2 regions of the Eubacterium sp. CAG:156 genome follow, and region 2 is predicted to be linked to the other one. Evidence: riboswitches for the same ligand, from Rfam matches in the RefSeq annotation. Region 2 holds a riboswitch; the other holds the start of a gene.
What was found. Region 2 has a riboswitch for cyclic di-GMP ahead of ABMA45_RS03740 (hypothetical protein). Riboswitches for the same ligand answer to the same signal wherever they lie in the genome.
Positions count from the first base shown of each region.

Region 1: another riboswitch for cyclic di-GMP. It lies ahead of ABMA45_RS09585 (polymer-forming cytoskeletal protein); the one in region 2 lies ahead of ABMA45_RS03740 (hypothetical protein).

Region 1 covers NZ_FR878187.1:4,868-9,311, forward strand. Annotated here, with positions in the region: gene ABMA45_RS09575 (MerR family transcriptional regulator) at 1-230, opposite strand, end outside; gene ABMA45_RS09580 (1-deoxy-D-xylulose-5-phosphate synthase) at 503-2,260, shown strand; cyclic di-GMP riboswitch class I at 2,408-2,493, shown strand; gene ABMA45_RS09585 (polymer-forming cytoskeletal protein) at 2,571-4,241, shown strand; gene ABMA45_RS09590 (hypothetical protein) at 4,412-4,444, shown strand, end outside.
Region 2 covers NZ_FR878147.1:23,229-27,672, reverse strand. Annotated here, with positions in the region: gene ABMA45_RS03750 (IMP cyclohydrolase) at 53-766, shown strand; gene ABMA45_RS03745 (phosphoribosylaminoimidazolecarboxamide formyltransferase) at 788-1,963, shown strand; gene ABMA45_RS03740 (hypothetical protein) at 2,148-2,501, opposite strand; cyclic di-GMP riboswitch class I at 2,605-2,680, opposite strand; gene ABMA45_RS03735 (iron-containing alcohol dehydrogenase family protein) at 2,791-3,849, opposite strand; gene ABMA45_RS03730 (SGNH/GDSL hydrolase family protein) at 3,963-4,444, opposite strand, start outside.

The DNA of each region.
Region 1 (4,444 bases), on a different contig from region 2:
TGCTGACACCACATCATAAATTCCTTGATGTCTTTAATTTCCATTCCTGTTTTTTTCAAACATTCAATAAGGCGTAATGTTTCAACAGTCCCGTCATCAAATCTTCTTGCACCTGATTCTGAACGGTTAAGGTTAGGAAATAACCCTTCTCTATCATAATAATGCAAAGTAGAGATTGGAAGATTAAACATTTTAGAAACTTCGCCAATATTGTAATAATTTGTATCCATAATTAACCACCATAAAATGATTTCCTGTTAAATTCAATTGAAGGAGAACATTTCATTTTCCTTTCTTCGTATTATAAATTTATATATTTAAGTTGTAATACAATAAAATCATTAATCTGACTTCATTATATTATATTTTTCGTAAATTGGTTCATATAAGTTTATGAAAAAATAAATATTGACCTAAAGTTAGGTTTATGGTTTAGAATACACAATATACGGTTATGAGTTTGTAAACGCTGTATTAAAAAATATTAATGGAGGACTTTGAAATGTATTTAGAAAAGATTAACGGACCGGAAGATGTTAAGAAATTAACAGTTAAGGAGATGACCTCATTAGCAGAGGAAATGAGAACTGCATTATTAAAGAGAGCCAGCATTCATGGTGGTCATTTTGGACCTAATTTTGGAATGGTAGAAGCAACAATTGCTCTTCATTATGTATTTGACTCACCAAAAGATAAAATAGTTTATGATGTTTCACATCAGACATACCCACATAAAATGCTTACAGGAAGAAAGGATGCATATCTTTATGAAGAACATTATGATGATGTTTCAGGATACAGTAATCCTCATGAAAGCGAGCATGATCATTTCATCATAGGACATACATCAACATCAGTAAGTCTTGCCTGTGGTTTGGCAAAAGCAAGAGATTTAAATGGTGAAAAAGGAAATGTTATTGCTGTAATAGGAGATGGCTCATTAAGTGGTGGTGAAGCATTAGAAGGATTTGATTATGCTGTAGAATTAGAAGGAAATCTTATAATTGTTGTAAATGACAATGATATGTCAATTGCAGAAAACCATGGTGGTTTGTATGGCAATTTAAAACTTCTTCGTGAAACAAATGGACAGGCAGAATGCAATTTATTTAAGGCAATGGGACTTGATTATGTTTATGTAAATGAAGGAAATGATGTAGCAAGCCTTATCGATGCATTTAATAAAGTAAAAGACAGTAGTAAGCCGGTAGTTGTTCATATTAATACATTAAAAGGAAAAGGATATGCACCTGCTGAACAGCATAAAGAACAGTGGCATTACAGTGGACCGTTTGACATAAAGACAGGAAAATCATTGTATGCTGAAGGTGGAGAAGATTATTCAAGTGTAACTTGTGATTATTTGTTAAAGAAAATGAAAGAAGACAAATCAGTAGTTGCAATTACTTCTGCAACACCAACTGTTATGGGATTTACAGAGGACAAGCGAAAAGAAGCAGGAAAACAATTTGTTGATGTAGGAATTGCAGAGGAGACAGCAGTTGCAATGGCAGCAGGAATTGCTTCAAATGGTGGAAAGCCGGTATATGGTGTATATAGCACATTTGTACAAAGAACATATGACCAGTTATCACAGGATTTGTGTATTAATAATGCACCTGCAACAATAGTTACATTCTGGGGAAGTGTATTTGGAATGAATGACGTAACACATTTAGGATTATATGATATTCCAATGATGGCAAATATTCCTAACCTTGTTTACATGGCACCTACGACAAAAGAAGAATATATTGCAATGCTTGATTGGAGTATAGAGCAGAATGAACATCCTGTAGCAATAAGATTGCCGGGTGGAGAAATGATATCTGACGGTAAAGAAGTAACAAAAGATTTCTCTAAATTAAATAAATATGAAGTAACTGAAAAAGGAAGCAGGGTTGCAGTTATTGCTTTAGGAACATTCTATCAGTTAGGAAAAGAAGTTGTAGATGATTTATCTGATAAATTAGATACGCAGGCAACTTTAATTAATCCATATTATATAACAGGAATCGATAGTGAATTACTTGAAGAGTTAAAGAAAGAGCATGATGTTGTAATCACAATAGAGGATGGAATTTTAGACGGAGGATTCGGTGAAAAAATTTCAAGATTCTATGGACCAACAGATATGAAAGTAATAAATTTTGGATTGAAAAAAGAATTCTTAGACAGATATGATGTAAATGAAGTTCTTAAAGAAAATCATTTGACAAAAGAACAGATTGTTGAAGATGTGATGGCGTTAATGAAATAAAATAAATGCCGGGAAAAAACTAAAAATATTTTTATAAATCAGCTTGGAAAATTAGAAATTCCTATTTTATAGCTTGAAAATATAAAAAATAGTTTTATTTGGGTTGACATATAAAATAAAAATTTATAAAATAAAGACATATATTACAAATGACGAGGGTAAACTATTTGAAAAAATAGGGCACAAAGCTATGAGCCTAAAGCAACATTTGCAATGGTCGTCTGGCTGCAATTCTTTTTAAGGAGTTGCAGTTTTTTTTATACGTAAATACGTGTATAAAAGGCTGCGATAAAATTGGAAGGAGGATGCAATGAAAAGAGTAAAGAAAATGGTAGCTATGGCTACAGTCATGACGATGGTATTTAATGTGGTAATGCCAATAGGGGTTTTGGCAAAAGAAAACACAAATGAATATGGGGTACTTGCAAAAAACGGAGCAAATTTTTCAGGAAGCGGACAGATAATTGGAGATATTGTAATTAACAATGGTACTTTTAAGTATTCAAACAGTGCAACAAAGCATGTTACAGGAACTGCACATGTAGCACCGGAGGTTAAAGTAGATGAACCCGCACAGGGATATATTCCAATTGAAGTTAGTGAAATGGGCAAGGAATTATATTCAGGATTATTCAATACAAATAATTATCCTGATGAAAATTCAGAATATTTTAAAAAATCTACTTCAGAATACAAAGACGGTACACAGAGTGTTTACATTGGATGGCAGACAAACAGATTTGATTTAACTGATAATGCATATTTAGATACTGTATCATTTTACAATGGACAGACATTTGAAATTCATGCAGATAAAAATCAGACAACAGTTGTCAGAGTTAAACATTTAAACGTTGGTGGTGAAGTTAAAGTAAGCGGTGACGGATACGTAGTTTTATATGTAGATGAATTATCAGGTGGAAATCCGGGTTCATTTAATGCAGGCGGAGACAGTAGCAAGCTTACAGTTGTATTTACAGGAAAAAATGCAGGATACAATAATTTTAAAGAAGTAAATGCCAACACAATTGCAATGAATGCTACAAAGTATACACAGGTAAATGGAATATTTGCAGGAAATGTATATACAAGTGGAAATCTTGAATTTAGTGGCGATAGTTCTATAACAGGTAAGATTTATGCACCTGACTCAAAAACAGTATTAACAGGAAGTACAAAGATTTACGGACAGTTAATAACAGATACATTAAATATTTCAGGTGGAGCAGTTGTTTCATATAAAGCTACTAATGGATTACCTTCAGAGGTTGAAAAGGTAGTAGGAAATCTTGATACAGAAAATGGAAAGACAGAAGACGGAAAAGAAGAAACAACTAAAAAAGAAGAAGTGACTAAACCGGAAGAAACAACAAAACCTTCAGAAACAACAAAACCTTCAGATACAACAAAGCCTGATTCAGGAAATGATAATAAAGGTGATGATTCAGATAAAGAATCAGTAGAAGTATCTGTAATAGTACCTTTAAAAATGTCAATCAGATTACAGGATGGAACTGTATTGAACAATAAGAGCAGTTTCAAAATGGAACTTGATAAAGAAGTTAAATTCCAGATGTGTTCAAATAACTGGGACAACGATACATATGATGACAATGGAAATGGTATTGCAGGAACAGTTGTGTATACAGCAGTTGTAAGTTCTACAGCAAAGAAGAACACTTATGATGCAGCAAGCCGTACATTTACAATTGCGAAAGGTGATAAAGTATTAAGAACAGATACAAACAATTGCTTTATGGCATATAGATTTTATTTTAAGAAGGGTAATTATAATAAACAGACAGGAATTAATAGTGTAGTAAACACACCGTTAGAAAGTTTATCAGTTAACCTTCCATTAGGTTCAACAATTACATGTGATGCTTATAAGGCATATAGCCAGATTGATAGCGCTGATGTATTTATTGAAACAGCAGATGATAAAACAATCTGTTATAAGGATTATTATTGGGAATATTAATAATTAGTACCAATAAGTATAGAGATAAGTTAATAAATAGTGAAATTTTACATAAAAATGTTAATAAATTCACTGCCACAGATTAAAAATGATTATATTTTTAATTTGTGTGAAAATACAGTAATAACGCCGCAGAAATTTGATTTTTGCGGCGTTAAAGGGATATAGAAGTGAAAAAAAAGAAAGAATTAATATTAGGAGTT
Region 2 (4,444 bases):
ACCTTTCTATTTTTGGAAACCAAAGAAAATTTTTTATAAAAGGAGAAACACTATGGAGATGTTATCACTTGAAAATGAATTAAAAGAAAATGCGTACCCTGGAAGAGGAATTGTAATCGGAAAAACTCCTAATGGTAAATACGCAGTAACAGCTTACTTCATTATGGGAAGAAGCGAAAACAGCAGAAACAGAGTTTTTATCGAAGATGGCGAAGGAATCCGCACACAGGCATTTGACCCTTCTAAATTAGTTGACCCAAGTCTTATTATCTATGCTCCTGTTCGTGTTCTTGGCAACAAAACAATTGTTACAAATGGCGACCAGACAGATACTGTTTACGAATTAATGGATAAAGGTCAGACTTTTGAACAGTCATTAAGAACAAGAGAATTTGAACCTGACGGTCCTAACTATACTCCTAGAATTTCAGGAATTATGCAGGTTGCAGACGGTTCTTATAACTATGCAATGTCTATTTTAAAGAGCAACAACGGTAACCCTGATGCATGCAACAGATACACATTTACATATGAAAATCCTGTAAATGGAGAAGGTCACTTTATTCATACATATATGCATGATGGAAATCCGCTTCCAAGTTTTGAAGGTGAACCAAAGCTTGTTTCAATTAAAGATGATATGAACGAATTCACAGATATGCTTTGGAACAATTTAAATAAAGATAACAAAGTTTCTTTATTTGTAAGATATATCGATATTGAAACAGGGAAATACGAAACTAAGATTATTAACAAGAATAAATAATTTAAAGATTGGAGATTTATAATGAAAGAATTAGAATTAAAATATGGTTGTAATCCAAATCAGAAGCCATCAAGAATATTTATGAATGAAGGTGAACTTCCTATCGAAGTTCTTAACGGAAAACCGGGATACATCAATTTCCTTGATGCTTTCAATGGTTGGCAGTTAGTTAGAGAATTAAAGAAAGCTACAGGACTTCCTGCTGCTACTTCTTTTAAGCATGTATCACCTGCCGGAGCTGCTGTTGGTCTTCCTTTAAGTGAAATCGAATCAAAGATTTACTGGGTTGATGATTTAGGAGAATTATCACCACTTGCCAGCGCTTATGCAAGAGCCAGAGGTGCTGATAGAATGTCTTCATATGGTGACTTCATTGCTCTTTCTGATGTTTGTGATGTTTCTACAGCAGCAATCATTAAGAGAGAATTCTCAGATGGAATTATCGCTCCGGGTTATGAACCTGAAGCTTTAGAAATGTTAAAAGGAAAGAAAAAAGGAAGTTACGCGATTATTCAGATTGACCCTAATTATGAACCTGCTCCAATTGAACACAAAGAAGTATTTGGTGTTACATTTGAACAGGGACGTAACGATTTAAATATTGATGAACATTTCTTTGACAATATTGTTACTGAAAACAAAGACCTTCCTGAAAACGCTAAAATTGATATGGCAATTGCTATGATTACATTAAAATATACTCAGTCTAACTCAGTATGTTTCGTTAAGAACGGTCAGGCTATCGGCGTAGGTGCAGGACAGCAGTCAAGAATTCACTGTGTAAGATTAGCAGGACAGAAAGCTGACAACTGGTTACTTCGTCAGGCTCCACAGGTACTTAACCTTCCATTTATTGAAGGTATGAAACGTGCTAACAGAGATAATGCAATAGACCTTTACATTGGTGAAGATTATATGGACGTTCTTGCAGATGGCAAATGGGAAAGTATTTTCACAGAAAAACCTCCTGTATTTACAAAAGAAGAGAAACAGGCATGGTTAGCTCAGGCTTCAGATATTACACTTGGTTCTGATGCATTCTTCCCATTCGATGACAATATCGAAAGAGCTGCTAAGAGCGGTGTTAAATATGTTGCACAGCCTGGTGGTTCAATTCGTGATCAGGATGTTATCGATGCTTGTAACAGACATGACATGGTAATGAGCTTTACAGGAATCCGTTTATTCCATCACTAAAATATTATTTCTGTAATGAAATTTAATGACAGATTACTATTATTTAATTATAAAATTTTGTAATTTGAATAAATCATTTCAACTAAATAAATATATAAAAGCAAAGAAACCCGGCAGCACTTAACCGTCTGCCGGATTTCTTTGTTCAATAAAAAATATAAAGATAAGATGACCTGTCCACTTTTTATTTTTTATCATTAGTAGATAACGCTTTAATAACTTTGTCATAATCCACTGAAACCACCTCAAGAAGTTCATTTACCTTCTCCATTCTTCTTTTCTTTAGAGAATCGACTAATGGAATAATATGATTATACAACTGGTTTAAACTTAAGTTACCTGTAATCCCCTTCAATGCATTCGCTGCCTGAAAAGCCTGTTCTGCGTCTCCTTTGCTAATTGCTTCACACATTATGTCGTAGTTTACATCCTTTGGGAATGTAAACAAAAATCTTTCATACAAATCCTCCTTGTCATTAAATCTTCTTATTCCATCGTTAACATCAATTCCCGCTTGTGTTAACAACTCTTTATTCATTTTTCCTCCTTTAGAATAAGATGTTCAATATACTTTGCTTTTTACGAATAAAGCTAGACTGTTGTACAAAAAAAGTCTTGGGCACAGCACACCAAGACTAATAAAGTGCAACTGGCTGCCATTTTAAAGGCCCTATAGCTTTGCGTCACAGGTTTTCACCTGCTTTGCTAAATATATTTACTATATTTATAGTATATCGCTTTTTTTGATATATACAATGCGATTTACAATTTGTTTACAGTTTTCGTGAATTTGTCTATACAAATTCACGTTTACTATAAAAATTTCTTTAAATATGAAATACCTTTTTCAATCTTTCATCTTCATATAATACCTTCTTTGCCAAATCTCTATATTCTTTTTCATGTAAATAAGTATGTCTGTGAGGCTTTATTGAAGGTGCCATATCTATTGCCTTTTCATAGTCTTTGATATCCAAGTCTAATTTCTCAACAAAATTCCAAAATCCCGTATCGGTAAATATTGTATTTACTCTCTTATATCTGTGATTCTGAACAACGCTCATTAGATAAGTTGCAATGCCAACCTGGACTCCGTGTAATTGTGGTACAGGAAGCATTTTATCAAGAGCATGTGAAATCAAATGTTCACTTCCACTTGTAGGTGCACTTCCTCCTGCAATTTCATTTGCGATTCCACTCATTGCAAGCGAGTCTAACAACTCTTTTAAGAACAAATCATCTTTAATACTTTCAAACGGTGTTCTTACAAAACTATTTACAGCCTTTTTTGCAATCATCATTGCAAAATCATTTAACTCTGTATAACCTTTTTGGTCTTCATACACCCAGTCATAAAGTGCCGTAATTTTTGATACCATATCTCCAATTCCTGAATAAATAAATTTTTCAGGAGCACTTTTTATTATCTGTGTGTCAGCAACAATTCCATATGCCATTCTTGCCGGAACCGATGTACGTCTTCCATTAACAAGAAGTGATGCACTAGCACTTGAAAAGCCATCACTGGATGCTGAAGTAGGCACGCTTATAAATGGTAATTTTCTAAGATATGCGGCATATTTTGCACCGTCAATAACTTTACCACCACCAATACCTACTACAACCTGTGCTTTAGAATCAATATCAAATGCAATCCCTATCAATTCTTCTATTTTAATTGAATCCATTTCTCTGTAGCCAAGCACATTGACTCCTGCATCTTTAAGTGACTTCATTACTGTTTCACCAAACATGTCTATTAGATCATTTCCAAAATATATTACGGCATTAGACATCCCACTTGACTTAATATAAGTTCCAAGATTTTCTAATGTTCCTTTTCCTACTTTCAAAATTGTAGGTATTGCTATATGACTTCCACCCATTATTGTGACTCCTTTGATTAACTTAATATTATTTATGCCGGGAACATTAATCTAAAACCTATCCAATATGTAATGATTTCAAATATTTCCCGGCATAATAAATTTTATATTTTCTATAAATTATTCTTTGACCAATCCATCAGGCTCTTTGAAAAATTAATTGTTGCTGTTGATGTCCAATGGCATCCGTCACCGCCATCACATGATGATTTCAAATATCCTTTTCCATCATCAAACAAACCTGTGTAATCATAATAATATACATTATCTGTTGCTGCTGCCAAATCTGAGTACGCTTTATTAAATTTCAAACGCTGTGATTTCTTTGGCACATTTGCAGTACTTCTTTTGCCCGTTGGTGCTATTGGAAGAAGGACTATCTGTACATTTTTATTTTTCTTTTTAAGTTTATTTATCATTGTTTTAAAATTGTTGATTGTAGGAGTTGTATTGTCAGTACCTGATTCATTCATTCCTATTAAAAAATATACTCTGTCAGGATTATATGATGCAACTTTTTCTATACCTGTAGCACTTTTTCCATTAACTTTAAATTTCTTTGCATTTATAAATCCTGAACTACTTACACCTACAC